4 regions of the Rossellomorea sp. ABR4_004 genome follow, and region 1 is predicted to be linked to each of the others. Evidence: riboswitches for the same ligand, from Rfam matches in the RefSeq annotation. Region 1 holds a riboswitch; each other region holds the start of a gene.
The links. A riboswitch is a leader RNA that binds a small molecule or an ion and turns the genes downstream of it on or off. The one in region 1 is predicted to bind S-adenosylmethionine.
Positions count from the first base shown of each region.

Region 2: it holds a riboswitch for S-adenosylmethionine, as region 1 does, so the genes downstream of both, ACXAF2_RS08200 (methionine ABC transporter ATP-binding protein) here and ACXAF2_RS00920 (YezD family protein) in region 1, are expected to answer to the same signal.
Region 3: it holds a riboswitch for S-adenosylmethionine, as region 1 does, so the genes downstream of both, ACXAF2_RS06565 (methionine ABC transporter ATP-binding protein) here and ACXAF2_RS00920 (YezD family protein) in region 1, are expected to answer to the same signal.
Region 4: it holds a riboswitch for S-adenosylmethionine, as region 1 does, so the genes downstream of both, ACXAF2_RS19575 (2,3-diketo-5-methylthiopentyl-1-phosphate enolase) here and ACXAF2_RS00920 (YezD family protein) in region 1, are expected to answer to the same signal.

Region 1 is NZ_JBSWVM010000001.1:159,096-163,306, reverse strand. Features, by position in the region: gene ACXAF2_RS00940 (acyl-CoA dehydrogenase family protein) at 1-532, shown strand, start outside; gene fabG (3-oxoacyl-ACP reductase FabG) at 553-1,311, shown strand; gene ACXAF2_RS00930 (MaoC family dehydratase N-terminal domain-containing protein) at 1,333-1,782, shown strand; gene ACXAF2_RS00925 (MaoC/PaaZ C-terminal domain-containing protein) at 1,779-2,180, shown strand; SAM riboswitch class I at 2,345-2,450, shown strand; gene ACXAF2_RS00920 (YezD family protein) at 2,537-2,692, shown strand; gene ACXAF2_RS00915 (phosphoadenylyl-sulfate reductase) at 2,793-3,491, shown strand; gene ACXAF2_RS00910 (inorganic phosphate transporter) at 3,510-4,211, shown strand, end outside.
Region 2 is NZ_JBSWVM010000001.1:1,550,264-1,554,474, forward strand. Features, by position in the region: gene ACXAF2_RS08190 (MetQ/NlpA family ABC transporter substrate-binding protein) at 1-22, opposite strand, end outside; gene ACXAF2_RS08195 (methionine ABC transporter permease) at 38-706, opposite strand; gene ACXAF2_RS08200 (methionine ABC transporter ATP-binding protein) at 703-1,725, opposite strand; SAM riboswitch class I at 1,875-1,981, opposite strand; gene ACXAF2_RS08205 (SCP2 sterol-binding domain-containing protein) at 2,092-2,442, opposite strand; gene ACXAF2_RS08210 (thioredoxin family protein) at 2,721-3,035, opposite strand; gene ACXAF2_RS08215 (toprim domain-containing protein) at 3,041-3,400, opposite strand; gene ACXAF2_RS08220 (YusG family protein) at 3,583-3,819, opposite strand; gene gcvH (glycine cleavage system protein GcvH) at 3,918-4,211, opposite strand, start outside.
Region 3 is NZ_JBSWVM010000001.1:1,231,218-1,235,428, forward strand. Features, by position in the region: gene ACXAF2_RS06550 (M20 family metallopeptidase) at 1-33, opposite strand, end outside; gene ACXAF2_RS06555 (MetQ/NlpA family ABC transporter substrate-binding protein) at 46-882, opposite strand; gene ACXAF2_RS06560 (methionine ABC transporter permease) at 894-1,556, opposite strand; gene ACXAF2_RS06565 (methionine ABC transporter ATP-binding protein) at 1,546-2,571, opposite strand; SAM riboswitch class I at 2,692-2,796, opposite strand; gene ACXAF2_RS06570 (GNAT family N-acetyltransferase) at 3,770-4,180, opposite strand.
Region 4 is NZ_JBSWVM010000003.1:511,191-515,401, forward strand. Features, by position in the region: gene ACXAF2_RS19565 (methylthioribulose 1-phosphate dehydratase) at 1-121, opposite strand, end outside; gene ACXAF2_RS19570 (2-hydroxy-3-keto-5-methylthiopentenyl-1-phosphate phosphatase) at 118-780, opposite strand; gene ACXAF2_RS19575 (2,3-diketo-5-methylthiopentyl-1-phosphate enolase) at 780-1,994, opposite strand; SAM riboswitch class I at 2,100-2,203, opposite strand; gene ACXAF2_RS19580 (aminotransferase class I/II-fold pyridoxal phosphate-dependent enzyme) at 2,254-3,438, opposite strand; gene ACXAF2_RS19585 (carbon-nitrogen family hydrolase) at 3,562-4,211, shown strand, end outside.

The DNA.
Region 1 (4,211 bases):
GTTTTTTGATGATGTGCGTGTGCCTGAAGAAAATATTCTGGGTGAAATCGATGGTGGCTACAATCTTGGCCTGGAATGGATCGGGTTCGCACGCTGGATTGTGGGTGCACAAGCGGTAGGCGCAGCAGAACGTTTACTGCAAATGGCGATTGATTATTCCAAGGAAAGGGAGACATTTGGAAAGCCAATAGCGGATCGACAGGCGATTCAATGGCAGATCGCTGATTCTGCCGTGGAAATCGAAGCTGCCAGATGGCTTGTGCTAAATGCAGCATTCACACTGGATCAAGGAGAAGATAATCGCCATGTTGCATCGATTGCCAAGCTGTACGGATCCAACATGGGCAATCGGGTAGTGGATCGGGTCCTTCAAATTCACGGAGGGATGGGCTACACAAGAGAGCTTCCCATCGAACGCTGGTACCGTGAAGCAAGATTGTGGCGGATTTATGATGGTACTGATGAAATTCAAAGACTGATCATCTCACGGAATCTATTAAAAGGGCATGTGAAAGTGGGCCAATTTGTTTAAAGGATAGGGAGGTAATGTGAATGGGTGAACGATTCAGAGGGAAAGTAGCTTTAGTAACAGGCGGGAGCAGGGGGATCGGTAAAGCGATTGCCAAGCTTTTTGCTCTAGAAGGGGCAAGAGTTGCCATCCTTGACGTGAATGAAAAAGCACTTTTGGAAGTCAGTGAGGAATTGAGCGAATATGAGCTATATACAAAGGTTGCGAATGTAGTAGAATCCCAGGAGGTAGAAGAGGCCATAAACGAAGTCTTTGAAACTTTCGGCTCCGTTGATATTGTCGTCAACAATGCAGGAGTCATCAGAGATAACCTGCTGTTTAAAATGACTGATACAGATTGGCAAACGGTCATGGATGTGCATTTGAAAGGATCATTTAACGTAGCGAAAGCAGCGCAAGGATATATGGTGAAGATCGGATATGGCCGAATTATTAATATCTCTTCTACCTCTGCACTCGGTAACCGGGGACAGGCAAATTACGCTACGGCTAAAGCAGGTCTTCAAGGTTTAACGAAAACTCTGGCTATAGAGCTTGGTCCTCTGGGTATTACGACCAATGCTGTCGCCCCAGGATTTATCGAAACGGAAATGACTAGAGAAACGGCAAAACGGATCGGAATAACCTTTGAACAACTGGTGGAAGCGAGTCTTCAAGGCATTCCGGTAGGAAGAAGCGGGCAACCGGAAGATATAGCGAATGCAGTGGCGTTTTTTGCGGATGCAAGATCGTCATTCGTTAATGGACAAATCCTCTACGTAGCTGGAGGGCCAAAAGCCTAATGGGGGAAAGAGGTGAAGGATATGTTTCAATCTTATATCGGTAAACGCTCAACTTCCATAGAAAATTGTGTAGAAAAAGGAGCGGTTCATAAGTTTGCCGAAGCCATCGGTGATCCACATCCCATATATGTGGATGTAGCAGCAGGAAAAAGGTCCAGATACAGGGGGAATATTGCTCCCCCTACTTTTCCACGAGTGTTCGACTATGGAACGATTGAAGGTTTTCATTTACCTAACGTCGGATTAATTCATGGGGAACAATCGTTTCATTATGAAAGACCACTGAAGGTCGGGGAATGTATTCAGTGTTATACAGAGATAAAAGATTACTATGAGCGGAAAGGTTCGGGTGGAACACTTGGCTTTCTTGTAATAGAAGATATAGGGGAAGACTCAGGAGGGAATAGGATTTTCACCTCCGAAGCGATCGTCATTATCACTGAAGCGGTCAGAGAGAGGTTGGGAAAATGACTAAACTATCATCCTTTAATATTGGTGAAAGGCTTCCCATTGTTGAATTAGCTCCAGTCTCGAGAATCGACTTAATCAAATACGCAGGCGCATCTGGGGATTATAACCCCATTCATACGATCGATGATGAGGCACATAAATTGGGTCTTCCAGGTGTCATTGCCCATGGCATGTGGTCAATGGGTAATGTCTCCAAGCTTTTTAGTGATCATTATGAAGAAGGATTTATCAAAGAGTATACCGTCCGCTTTAAAGGGATGGTTTTTTTGGACGATGTCATTACATTGAGTGCAGAAGTATCAGAAAAACAGGAGGATCATTTGCATTTTAACGTTTTTGCCGTCAATCAGGACCAGAAGAAAGTGATTGACGGTAAATTGATATTTCAATTATTTTAATCATCCTTGTCAAAATAGTGTCCTATAGCTTTCATAAAGCGAATAGAAATAAAGAGAATGAAAGATTTCCAAGAAAAATAAGTCAAAAGACTTAAATCCGATAGAAAAACTCGGGTTGACTTCCCGGCAGAATGTGATATTATTTAGAATATTAAAATTAATAACTCTTATCCAGAGTGGTGGAGGGATCTGGCCCCGCGAAGCCCAGCAACCTACGTTATGTAAGGTGCTAATTCCAGCAAAATGTGAAGTCATTTTGGAAGATAAGGTATCCTTACCTGAACAACTTTCCAAAATGGAAGGTTGTTTTTTTCATTCATGATTTTTCTGGATAAGATGAAAATTGGGGGAATCATGTGACTAAAGAAAATAATCAAGAAGCACAGTATGATGTAGTAGTGGAGAAGATCACTTCGATGTTGAAGACGATGAGTTTCGGGTCAATTACTATCGTGGTGCAGGACGGTAAAGTCATTCAATTGGAGAAAAACGAGAAAGTGCGAATTAAATAAGCTGACTAGACAAACTAGAGGCGCATAACACAGATAAAGGAAATCCCTATTATCTTGTTATTGCCTCTTTTTGTTTGGATGAGCGGGAAAGGGGTGTATCATGTTAACCTATCAAACTTGGAAAAAACCATCGGTCCAATTTGAAATTGATCCGGTCTATAAAGGAGCGGTAAACGTACTTGAGTGGACGTATGAACATTATGGTAAAAGTGTTGTATATGCATGCAGTTTTGGGATAGAAGGGATCGTATTAATCGACCTCTTAACCAAGGTACAACCTGAAGCAACCATCGTATTTCTTGATACGGGTGTTCATTTCAAAGAAACTTACGAAACGATTGAAAAGGTGAAGGAGAAGTATCCTGGTATCACCATTCATATGAAAAAGCCTGAATTGACGATCCAAGAGCAAGCAGAAACATATGGTGATAAGTTGTGGGAGCGAAATCCGAACAAATGCTGTCAGATTCGAAAGCTCGATCCTTTAAAAGAAACCTTAACCAAAGGAAATGCCTGGATTTCAGGATTAAGAAGGGAGCAATCACCGACAAGAAGTGGGGTTGAATTCATCAATAAAGATGATAAGTTTCAATCGGTTAAGATTTGCCCTTTGATTCACTGGACCTGGAAAGAGATTTGGAGGTATGTCCATAAACATAACCTATCCTATAATCCACTTCATGATCAGGGGTATCCAAGTATCGGATGCTTTCATTGTACAACGAAAGCCATAGACATCAATGATCTCCGCTCCGGAAGATGGAAAGGAAAAGGGAAAACCGAATGCGGTCTGCATTAGAAGAGGTGACATTCTTTGATTGAAGTATTCGCCCTGATCATAAGTTTGTTTTTCGCTATGAACATTGGTGCCAGTGGAGCGGCAGCATCGATGGGTGTTGCGTATGGAGCAGGAGCCATAAAGAACATCAGGGTTGCATTATGGATCTGCGCAGCCGGTGTCCTGAGCGGGGCGGTATTAGGTGGTGGAGAAGTAGTGAAAACCATAAGTTCAGGGATTATCCCTCAACATGTACTCTCCATCAAAATCGTGGTCATCATTTTGTTATCCGCCACCATTTCCTTGTTTCTGGCAAATGTGATCGGGATCCCGCTGTCTACAAGTGAAGTAACGGTCGGAGCGGTTGTAGGAGTCGGAGTCGCATATCAAGTTCTTTATGTGAAGTCACTTTTAACGATTATGTCATTCTGGGTGATTGTCCCGATCATTGCCTTCGGTGTGACGTGGGTATTCGGTATAGGTTTAGTAAAGCTTGAAAAGCGCGGTTTCCATTTTGAAAAAAGGTGGCTTGCATACCTTTTGATCATCACAGGGTTCTTTGAAGCCTTTTCGGCAGGGATGAATAATGTAGCCAACGCCATCGGTCCATTAGTGGGGGCGGGATTAATGTCTCCCTCGCGGGGGATTTGGCTGGGAGGTTTATTCGTTGCCCTCGGAGCTGTCTTACTGGGGAAAAAAGTAGTGGAAACAAACGGGAAAAAAATTACACACTATTCAAAA
Region 2 (4,211 bases), 1.4 Mb from region 1:
CTCCTGCTACCCATTTTTTCATTAAATTTCTCTCCTTTTATCGTTTATCTAATTTATTTGTAAAGAAATCACCCAATATCTGAATTGCAAACACAATGAGTAAAATCATAATGGTTGCGGCGATCGTCACGTCTTCCCTGCTTCGTTGGAAGCCGTCTAAATAAGCTAAGTTACCAAGTCCTCCTGCTCCGATGACCCCTGCCATTGCCGTGTATCCAACAAGGGCTATGGCTGTCACCGTAATCCCTGAAATCAAAGCCGGCATGGATTCAGGTATGAGTACCTTCCATATAATTGTGCTCGTCTTCGCCCCCATCGCTTTCGCTGCCTCGATGACGCCTTTGTTCACTTCTCTTAAAGCTATTTCTACCATGCGGGCGTAAAATGGAGCAGCCCCGATGATCAGTGCGGGCAGAGCTGCATTCGCTCCACGGATTGTGTCCAATAAAAACTTGGTGAACGGAATTAACAGCACGATCAATATAATGAATGGAATCGATCTGAACACATTTACGACTGCACTTGTTATCGTATATGTCAGTTTGTTATCCCATAGATTTTCTTTGGAAGTAAGGAAGAGTAAAATCCCAAGGATCATTCCGAGTACAAAGGTAATCAATACAGACATCCCGGTCATATACAGGGTTTCGAGAGTTGCTTCCCACATCTTCTCCCAATCTACATTTGGAAATAAATTTTCAATCACCCTCTCAACACCTCCACTTGAACCAGTTGCGTATGAGCAAACGCCAATGCATCGTTAATGGTTTGTTCATCCCCATCAAGGTGAACAAATAACGTTCCATAGGCACCTTTTTGGGTTTGGGAGATTTGTCCTTGCAGGATGTTTACGCCTAAATCAAACTTCCTTATCAGCGTGGTGATGAGCGGCTGCTCAGTTGATTCACCTACAAAAGTAAATTTGAGCACTTTTCCATTAGGATATTGGGTCAGTAAGTGATCAATGGTTTCACCCGTTTCCTTTACCTCCGAGACTTCTCTTACGAAACGCTTTGTCACTTGCTCTTGTGGATTTCTGAACACTTCCAATACACCCCCGAGTTCCACGACTTTTCCCTGTTCCATGACTGCAACACGGTGACAGATCTTCTGGATCACGTGCATTTCATGAGTGATCAGGACAATCGTCAGCCCTAAGCGTTTATTAATATCCACCAATAAATCAAGGATGGAATCGGTTGTTTGTGGATCTAAAGCGGAAGTAGCCTCATCACATAGAAGGACATCGGGATTGTTAGCAAGGGATCTTGCAATCCCCACTCGTTGTTTCTGTCCGCCGCTCAGTTGAGACGGATAGGCATCTCCTCTGCCTTCCAAACCTACAAGCTTCAATAATTCATTAGCTCTTTGAACTCTCTCTTTCTTTGATACTCCAGCAATTTCTAATGGGAACTGGATATTTTCTATTACAGTACGAGACCAGAGGAGATTAAAGTGTTGAAAAATCATGCCTATTGACTGTCTTGCTTCCCTCAGTTTTTTCCCCTTTACCTGGGAAACGATTTGACCATTCACGTCCACTATCCCATCTGTAGGAACTTCAAGACCATTAAGCATCCGGATCAGCGTACTCTTACCTGCCCCACTATAGCCAATCACCCCAAAAATTTCTCCTTGGGCAATATCAATGTTGACCCCATCAACGGCTGAGATCGGACCCGATTTGGATTGATATATTTTCTTCACATCTGAAATGGTAATCATGTTGTATGCCACCTTCTTTCGGAGTAAAACGACCTGTTTAATCAGAATTATAGTTGTACTTACCTGATGTTTCCTGCTCCTTTTTCTAAAAGCAAAAAAATGCCTTCCTGCGATAAGCAGAAAGGCATAATCATATAGGACTATCCTTTCTCTCATCTTTCAAAGCAAATGCTTTGAGTGAATTGGCACCATTTCAATTTTCATTGACGGTTGCCGGGCTTCATAGGGCACGTCCCTCCACCTCTCTAAATAAGAGTAAAGTATATTATTAAATTATTTGAATAGTTAAAGACTCTGAAAATTTGCTACAAGAGAGATTCTATCACCGGATATAGAGTGTGTCAATTATTTTTTTCTGCTTGATGTTTAAACTTCAACGGGCTCTTTTTCTCTGGATCTTGTTAGCCAAAGAACCGACTCCACAAATAAGAGCGGGCGATATCCTCCCCTTACTTCCAGGGACCCCTCCTCAATCAGCTGAGACAAGCGCTCTTCTCCTGTTAGTAATGAAACCACTGTTTCCTCCATTCCTTCAATGACGAAATGAGCCTCCCTATTCAAATCATCCAACACTGTGCACCCCTTGCTCGAAATCGAAATACCGTACAATTTTTTTCCACAATCAAACTGAAGAATAAACGGGCTATCTGGAAATAAGAGTCGTAAGTGATACCTTGAATGACATTGATCTACTAATTCCTCTAAATTTATTCGCATGAATACCCTCCCAGTGAAACTTCTATATAATTACAATTCCACTTTTAGGTATTTTCCCCTCTTATACTTTCTCGACATGTTTTGAACAGATCCATCTAATTTGTCGAACAGTAAGAATTTGGATGATAACCAGTCAAAAAATGATGTCATTCGCAACATTTCCCGAGAAATATGTCTTCGTATGTAGAAAGAAAATCGTTCTATAATTGGATTTCATGAAGAAATAGGTGAATGTAGACAAATAAAAAAGACCTTCTCCCAAAAGGTCTCTTATCCCTTTAACTATCCACCGTCTTGTTTAGGGTTTCATATAAAAATGGTACGGATTGAAAAGCATAAATCCTTTCCTGTTCAACGCCATCTTTAAATAAAAGTAGACAGGGTACACTTTCGATGGATTGCTCTTCTGCAAATTGGGGCAAGTAATTCAGGTTTGCCTTCGAAAAATGAAAGGATTGTGGAAGCTTCTCCACGACGTCAATCATCTTGCTTGCAACCTGACAGGTACCACACATCGGTGTATATAAATAAACAGCTTCGAACGCATGGTCTTCTATCGATTGTTTTAAAATTTCGGTACTACTTACCTCAATCAAAACTAGATCATCCTTTTTCCTAAAAATTCTTTATGAACGTCTATATTAGCTCCAATAAGAACGGATGCGAGGTGATACTCCGGAGCTGCGGCCACTTCCTTGTACATTCGATCAATATACAAATGTTCAGCTTCAGGAAACTCACGTTTAAATTGCTTACGTAGTTTTTCCCCTGCATCATCAGCATCTACTAATATATAGACATCCCTTTCCAATAAAGCATCAATGAGTTCGTCCATTTTCGTAATGCTAATGGTCCCGTTTGTACAAATAATTTCAATCGGTTCTTTAATGATATCTCTTACTTTTCGTTTGTCCGTTGTCCCTTCGACAATGATTACTTTTTCGTCAAGTTCCATCATGATCATCACCTTATCTTTCATAAATAAGATTACGATAGTATATTCAAATAACAAGAGATGATGTCCACTTTCTACTTATATTTTCTCATGTTTATAAAAAAAAGTGCAAGCGGTTTGCATAAACCATCTAATTTATACAAATGGTGCCAGATTCGCAAATGAATCTGGCACCACGAGCCTTTCTAACACCAGCCACCCTCATCACAATCGGTATATCTTGCTTGATCGCCTTCTGTGGAGGTATAGTTTTGATATATTTTATTTTCTCTTGCTTCAAAGTTCGGCTCCATGGTTATTCCGTCAAGAGGCAAAGCCATTCTGCCGATCGGCTGATTATCCAAATATAATTCTACTTCACCATCTTTAAGTTTTCCTGTCACTCTATTGGTTACATCTAATTTCCTAGGCTCAAGTACCATTGGTATTCATCCTTTCTATGTGAAAAAACGTCTACTTATATGGTACCCAAAATAAAAAACAAAACACCTTGAGAAATTCTCAAGGTGCATGGAACAAATTACCCTTCATTAATCATTTCGTCATACTGTTCAGCTGTCATAAGCTTGTCTACTTCTCCAGCATCTGAAGGTTCAACAACGATCATCCATGCTTTTTCATAAGGTGATTCGTTCACGAATTCAGGGCTATCTGATAGCTCTTCATTCACTTCTACCACCTTACCAGATACAGGTGCATATAGCTCAGAAACGGTTTTAACCGATTCAACACTACCGAATGGCTCGTCCGCTTTGATCTCATCTCCAACCTCTGGTAACTCAACGAATACGATATCGCCCAGTTCAGATTGTGC
Region 3 (4,211 bases), 1.1 Mb from region 1:
TTTACGATCGGTAATCGCTGCTGGTTGACTCATCTCTTTACCCTCCTAATGCAATTCACTGACCGGCACGAATGTCGGGATCAGGGAATCTTTGTATGTTTTCTTGATATGTTCCGCTACGTCATCCTCCTGATAGAGCTCCACAATCTTTTTATAAGTCTTATTTTCTTTATCTTTTTGCTGCGCCGCGATGATATTGATGAACGGCTTAGATTCCGCCCCTTCGATATAGATGCTGTCATCAACCGGGACGAACCCTGCTTCAACAGCGACACCATTATTGATGATCGATGCTGCAACATCCGGTAGTACCCTCGGTGTCTGGGCAGCGACGACCGGTGTGAATTCAAGGTTTTTCGGGTTTTCTTTTATGGCTTCCAAACCTTGTGACTGATCAAATCCTTCTTTCAGTTGTATCAAACCTGCTTCCTCCAGTAGGAGAAGGGCACGGCCAAGGTTCGTCGCCTCTTGAGGAACGGCTACTTTACTGCCTTTCGGTAAGTCTTCTACCGATTTATATTTTTCCGAATAGATTCCCATTGGCGCGATGATCGTCGAGCCGATCGGTACAAGGTCCAGATTATGTTCTTCAACGAAAGAGTCAAAATACGAAATCGTCTGGAAGGCGTTCAGGTCGATATCCCCATCGGCCAGGGCCTGGTTCGGTCTCACGTAATCGGCAAACTCCACAATCTCGATCTCAATCCCTTCCTTCTCTGCTTTCTCTTTCATATACTCCCAAATCGGCACCCCAGATCCATTCACTCCGACTTTAACAACTTCTTTTTCACTTGAGCCGGATGCACTGTTTCCCGAGCAGCCGCTCAATATAAGGGTGATTAATAGAATCGCGATACTTGCTAGACTGATTGATTTTTTCATATTCCTCTCTCCTAACGTCTTCTGATGATTTTTGATAAGGTATTTCCTGCTGTCTGCAATCCCTGCACCATCACGATTAAAATGATGACAGTCACGATCATGACGGATGTTTCAAATCGCTGATAACCGTAAGCGATGGCCAGATCTCCGAGGCCCCCGCCTCCGACTGCCCCAGCCATGGCCGATGCACCGACCAGGCCGATGGTGGCGATCGTGATATTCAGGACCAGTGTACTCAATGCTTCCGGAATGAGGATCCCGAAAATGATCTGCCACGGCCCTGCCCCCATGGACTCCGCCGCTTCAATGACACCCGGTTCCACTTCAAGGAGCGAGCTCTCTACCAGTCTTGCAATATACGGTGCCGCAAATGCGACAAGCGGCACGACCGCTGCCGCCGTTCCGATCGATGTGCCCACTACCAATCTTGTAAAGGGAATGATGGCCACCATCAAGATGATGAACGGGATCGAACGAAATATGTTGATGATGCTGCTCAATATGGAAAAGACGACTTTATTTTCAAGTAAGTGCCCCTTTCTCGTCACCACGACGATGATGCCGAGGGGAAGCCCAATCAACGTTGCAAACAGGAGGGAGAATGACACCATCGCCACGGTATCCCATGTCGCTTCTATAATTTTTGGCCAAAATAATTCCCAGTTAACTTGCACGCTTCTCCACCTCGCTTACGAATAATCTGTTCTTCCAATAATCCAGGATCTCTTCCGTTTCTTTCTTGCTGCCGATGATCTGTACGATGAGATTCCCGAACGGCTTGCCCTGGAGTTCCGTGATCTGGCCGAATAATACATTGATATGGGCATTGAATTTCTTTGCCGTTTCGGACAAAATCGGCGTGCCCGTCGAATCCCCCTTGAAAATAAGGCGGCAGATGCGCCCTTCTTTGCTGTCATTCAATTTGTCGAGAACCGATGCCGGCAGCTGATCATTCATGACACTCTTCACAAAGTTTTTCGTCGTCGGGGTCTGCGGGTTGGAAAAGATATCGAAGACGCTTCCCTCTTCCACGATTTCTCCATTTTCCATGACAGCGACCTTATCACAGATTTCCCGGATGACCCCCATTTCGTGGGTGATCATCACAATCGTAATGCCATACTCCGCGTTGATTCTCTTTAATAAGTTCAGAATCGATTCCGTCGTCTGAGGGTCAAGTGCGGATGTGGCTTCATCGCAGAGCAGAATCGAAGGCGATGTCGCCAGGGCTCTTGCTATCCCCACCCTTTGCTTCTGCCCTCCTGACAGTTGATCCGGATAATGCTTCGCTTTATCTTCAAGTCCGACAAACGCGAGCAACTCCTTTACTCTCTCGCTGATTTTTTCTTTTGGCCATTTTGCAAGTTTCAGAGGATAGGCGATATTCCCTGCCACCGTCCGGGATTGAAACAGATTGAAATGCTGAAAGATCATCCCGATGCGGTGCCGCTCTTTCCTCAGATCGATTGCCGACTGATCTTTCAAGCTGCGCCCCTCTATGAAAATATCACCCGATGATGGTTTCTCTAAAAAATTGAGACAGCGGACAAGCGTGCTTTTTCCCGCTCCGCTGAATCCGATCACGCCATAAATCTCTCCCTTCTTCACTTCGAAGGAAACATTCTTCAAAGCGGTGAATGGGCCATCCTTCGTCTCGAAAACTTTCGTAACATTCTGAACTCTGATCATACAGGACTTGCTCCTTTCGCTATGTATTCTTCTTGAAGCCTGTGTGTGAAGGACATGGCAGAAAATAAAAAGTGCCCCCCTTCATAAGAAGAGAGGCACAAATATGTATATGTCCCGCTCTTCTCATCTTTCAAGTCATATGACTTGATGGAATTGGCACGGTATTCATAAGAACCCGTTGCCGAGGTATCACAGGGCCAGTCCCTCCACCTCTCTGGATAAGAAGATATCGCTTTATTAAGTTAACGTTATAATGCGTTTTAGCATTAGGGTAATGTTAAAGGATATTAGTTGGGTTGTCAATCCTGTTTTTGAATTAATTTCAATATACTCAAATTGGCTAATTCATCCAAAATCCAACTTGAAAGCATGCAAACTGGGGACGATTCCTACTCTACATATTGACTTTAAGGGAGATTGAGATTAGTCGAAAGGAGAAGTAAGAAACGGACTCATTCCCACTCAACGGATTTATATTGTTAAGTGTTTTTACATAAAGAGAGGGACGGACCTCTCCTACTTTTAACAGAAGGTCCGACCCTGATGAAGGCGGGGTCAGGTCCCAGTCTATTAGGCTGAAAGAACATAAGCGGAGATTTTACGGTTATATCCAGGATGGACTTAGTATTGAAGGGAAATAAGCGGAGGATTTCCTCTTAAGCACAGATAAATCCCCCATTATTATATTTCTGGAAGCAATAGGCGGAATCTTTCCGCTTATTTCAGCCTTTTTTAATCGTAGTGACCATTTAAGCGGAATCTTACCGTCTATTCATTATCTCTGGCACTTAACCAGATCCCCAACCGATAAGTGGGTCACTCTTAAACAAAGATTGTGAGGCATCTTTTGACAGGTTGTCTAATATACACGAATTTTCTTCTTTTTTTAAAATCTGAATATTCTAAGTATACAGTGAAATACATATTGTACTACGTTAAATTATCTTATTTAGGAAAATAGTTCTTACAAAAAAACAGGGACGGCTTTCACTCTACTTTCCTGGGTGATGGTCAAAAGGTAAAGGTAAAAAAAGTACCGTCCCCCTCTACTTTCTTATTCCATTATTGCCCAGGATACTTGAATAACTTATACCAATACAAAGTGTTTTCTATATTTGGAATATATGACTGCTTCAATGTGTCGACTCCACCTAGTATGAATCCTTGTTTCACATAAAACTTAAAGTCTATTCCATTATTAACCGCGTCTCATAAAATGAAGTTCACCCAGATTATCTGTGAACCCCCATTTTTCGTAGAACGGTATCATTTCTGGTCTGCAGTATAGTTCGAAATGATTTATTTTCTTTAACGAGGGGTGCTCTATGATGTTGTTCATCATTTTTTCACCAATATGCTTTCCACGGTAGGATGTATTTACAATGACATCAAAAATAATGGCTTTATAAACGTAATCGGTAAGTATACGTGCAAAAGCAATTAATTCTTTATTTTGTGGTCCAACCAATGCTATAACAATGTCTGAATTCTCAAGCATAACATGAATGTCAGTAAGTGTCCGTCCCTTAGTCCACCATTCTGTTTCATACATGACGTGTAATTCTTCGACTTGTTTACTATTGAGATTCTCTACCATTTCAAAGTCCAATATATTTGCCCCCTACGTATAGAATTCTCCT
Region 4 (4,211 bases), on a different contig from region 1:
TAGCAGGTAATGAACTCACTCGTATGGCAAGATTCCCGCTCGTTCCCATAAACCAATCCCTCTCTGCCAATTCCCTTTTGATATCAGCTAGTTCTTCCCATTGAGATTGATAGGAATTCATATTTTCACTCCTTTTTCAATGACGTCCATGCAATCGTGAAAGGATTCAAACGGATGATAGGGGATTCCTTTTTCTTCGCATGTATGTGCCAAATAGTCTCTGGCAATCACAGTGTCTCCAAGCTTCGCCATTTCAATATCTGTGACAGAATCCCCTATCACAATGACCTCCGTATCTTCTGTTAAAGACAACAACCTCAAGATGGAAGGCTTGCAGCATCCACACCCTTTACTTTCACAGTGATCATCGCATGGATATGGCCAATGAATCGTTATGGTTGAGTCGTTAAAGCTAGCTTCATTACAATAAATCCCATTAAAAGGCCCATATTCATTTAGTAGAGGATACACAAAAAAATCAATTCCACCGCTAACGATATACAAAGGTATCTCATGTTCCTTTGTATAATCTACAAACTCCTTAAACCCTTTACGTATGACTGCTGTGTCTAATAGATACTGAATCATTTCCTCTTTCTTAGATGAAGGAATGAGTGAAAACAGCTTGCTGACTCCTTCTTTAATGGACAAAGACTGATTTAAGATGTCGTCTTTGACAGGTTCCCATTCTGCAGGAGCAAAGGTTTTCATCAATGAGATGATATTATCCGTTTCTGTAATCGTTCCATCAAAATCACAGAAAATGATCGGATGCTTCATTATACCTTTACCTCCTCTCCCCATAGGGATAGTGCTTTACGAAGCTCATCGTGGGAATCCGCTACAGCTGAGAGAGAATCTCCCCTTAAAACTCCTTCAATTGCTTGGACGAATGCCTTTCCCCCTCCAACTGCCCCATCTGGATGACCGTGAATGCCACCACCTGCATTAATGACACAATCTACACCAAAATCCTTCACCAAAAGTGGTACAAGCGCAGGGTGAATGCCTGCTGACGGTACAGGCAACGTTTTTCTTAGATGATCATCATCCTTCGTTAACTCATGGCTTACGGATAAAGCTTTGCTCTTCTCTAAGGCGACACTTCCGTATGGAGATGGAAATAAAGAAAAATCAGCTCCGGCCATTCGCAGGAATTTCCCTAACCATAAAGAATAGCTCACACCATATACAGGGGATGAGGCAACGGCACCTGCGAATGCAGGATGTGCCATAATCGGCAAACTGATCTCAGGATCCTCCCTCAATTCCTGTAGAACATCCAGTCCATAAGAAAATACATTGAATAAAAGGGCATGTGCTCCAAGATCACGTGCTTTTTTTGCTTTATCACGTAATTCTGAAGTTCTTCCTGTGAGGTTTACAGCATACAGCGTTTTCTTACCAGTCTCTTCAAACACCTCGTGTAACACTTTTTTCCCTATACTGATCCTCTCAGTGAAAGGTGTCAGTGAATTATCAAAGAGAATTTCATCGTCTTTTACTACGTCGACTCCCCCGAGAACCTGTGCCCTTAATTGGGTTTCAAGGTAGGTAAGGTTCCTGCCGATTACACCTTTAAAGATGCTCATTAACAAGGGTCTGTCGTGTACACCCGTTAGCTCCCTGATTCCTTCTATTCCAAAACGTGGTCCAGGGTAGGCTTTTTTTAAGTCGCTGGAAAACTCTACATCTACTAATTTCACTTCACCATCAAGGGAAAGCTTGCCGAATACCGTAGTAAGGATGGCTGGGATATCATTTGAATAATTATCACCGGGATAGCCAATTTGCACCTTACCTCTGGGGCCATCTTTGCCTTCCCACTCTTTCACGGAAACGACCCTCCCCTTGTACTTGCGCAATTGATCCTGTTCCAGGAGCGGTAAGTCCGTCCATGAACCGACAGTCAATCCCAAGGCGATCCCCTCTGCCTTTTTATCGAATGAACCACTCTTTCCCTTTATTTCATATGTGGCTATCACTTCACTCATTGTTGTCCTTCCTCCTTGAACATGCTATTTTTAGCCGCAAGTTATTTTAGCCTGGGCAAACAAAAAACCTCTTCCAAATAAGAAGAGGTTTAATAAAGTCACTCTTTCTTATCTGTCAGCTTTTTTAGCTGCAAGAATTAGCACCGTGCTTGAATAAGTCGGTTGCCGGGCTTCATAGGGCTGGTCCCTCCGCCTGCTCTTGATAAGAATTTCATTATTCATTATTTCAGTTGGATTATTGCACCAATTTCAATTTCTGTCAATCCCTTTTGTGGAATAATTCTAAATTTTCTATACGGGAAATCGCTTCTTTTATCCGCTCATTTGTGGTTAATAGTCCTACACGTACGTACCCTTCTCCATATTCTCCAAAGCCTACACCCGGGGCTACAGCAACTTTGATTTTTTCAAGTAAATAAGTAGAGAACTCTACAGATGTGAAACCCTCAGGTACTTTTAGCCAGGCAAAGAAGGAACCTTGTGGAGCTTTTACATCCCACCCTATTTCCTGAAGTCCGGAGATTAATAGTTTTCTTCTTTCTTCGTAGGTTGAAACCAGTGCATGTACACATTCCTGGGAACTTAAAAGGGCAGTGGCAGCCGCTTCTTGAATAGCACCGAACAGACTTACATATAAGTGATCTTGCAGGAGGTTGATCGCTTCTATGGCACTCTTATTCCCGACGGCAAACCCTACTCTCCAGCCAGCCATATTGTACGTTTTCGATAATGTATAAATCTCAATCCCGACATCCTTTGCTCCATCGGTTTCCAAAAAACTTATTGGCTTATTTCCATCAAATCCTATGGCTCCATAGGCAAAATCATGTACAACACAAATATCATGCTGATTGGCAAGAGTGACTGTTTCTTCAAAGAATGATTGTGTGGCGATTGCTCCGGTAGGGTTATTAGGGTAGTTCAGAAACATTAATTTCGCACTTTCCAGCTCATTACGGGAGTGTTCACTATAATCAGGCAGAAATCCATTCTCCTCTCGCAGTGGCATTTTAATCATACGTGCCTCTGCCAACGCTACCCCTGATAAATAATCCGGATAACCGGGATCGGGCACCAATACCCCATCACCAGGATTCAATAAACATTGAGGGATTTCAACTAACCCGGCCTTTCCTCCGAATAGCACAGCTACCTCTGTTTCCGGATCTAACTCCACACCATATTCACGCAGGTAAAAGGCAGCAATCGCCTCTTTAAAGGACGAAAACCCGCGAAATGGAGGATACTTATGATTGGACGGCGAAGCTGCTGCTTCTGTCAGTTTTTCCACAATATGTTGAGGAGTCGGTTGATCCGGATTTCCCTGGCCCAAATTAATGACATCATGTCCCTCTTTGACCACGGCATTCACTGTTTTGGCGAGGGATGCGAAAAATTGTTCAGGTAATAAATCTAATCGTTTTGCTTTACTAAAGGTTTTCATTACACTCACCCACTACATTTTTTTGAAAATTAATTACTTTCAAATTCTAGTCACAAATGATATAACGGAAAATAAAGAATGTAAAGGAATAAATTCCAAAAAGTCCTTAATGAGGTGAAAGAAATGATTCAAAAGATAGGTCTTGCACAAATCGATATTGTGTTCGGGAGTCCCGAAAAAAACAAGCAAATAGTAGAAGAATGGATTAAAAAAGCTAGTGACGACGGCTGTGATACAGTTGTGCTCCCTGAGCTGTGGACGACTGGGTATGACCTTACAAGAATGGATGAAATCGCTGATGAAGGAGCAAAAGACTCTTCCTCCTTCCTGTCTGCACTATCAAAGAAATATTCCATTCACATTGTAGGTGGTTCTGTTGCGCAGAAATCGCAGGAGGGGGTGTCCAATACTCTTCTAGTTACGAATTCAAAAGGCGAGCTGGTGAAAAAGTATTCGAAGCTCCACTTGTTTAAGCTAATGGATGAACATCATTATTTACTTCCCGGGCATGAAGATGGCATCTTCACCCTTCAAGACACAGTAATGGCCGGATTGATTTGTTACGACATCCGTTTCCCTGAATGGTTCAGAAAACAAGTTCTACTAGGTGCCAAGGTTGTTTTTGTCGTAGCAGAGTGGCCAGCAGCACGAATTGATCATTGGCAGACCCTCTTAAAGGCAAGAGCGATTGAAAACCAATGCTTCGTGATTGCCTGCAACCGGGTTGGAAATGACCCGAACAATGAATTTGGCGGTTGTTCCCTCATCATCGA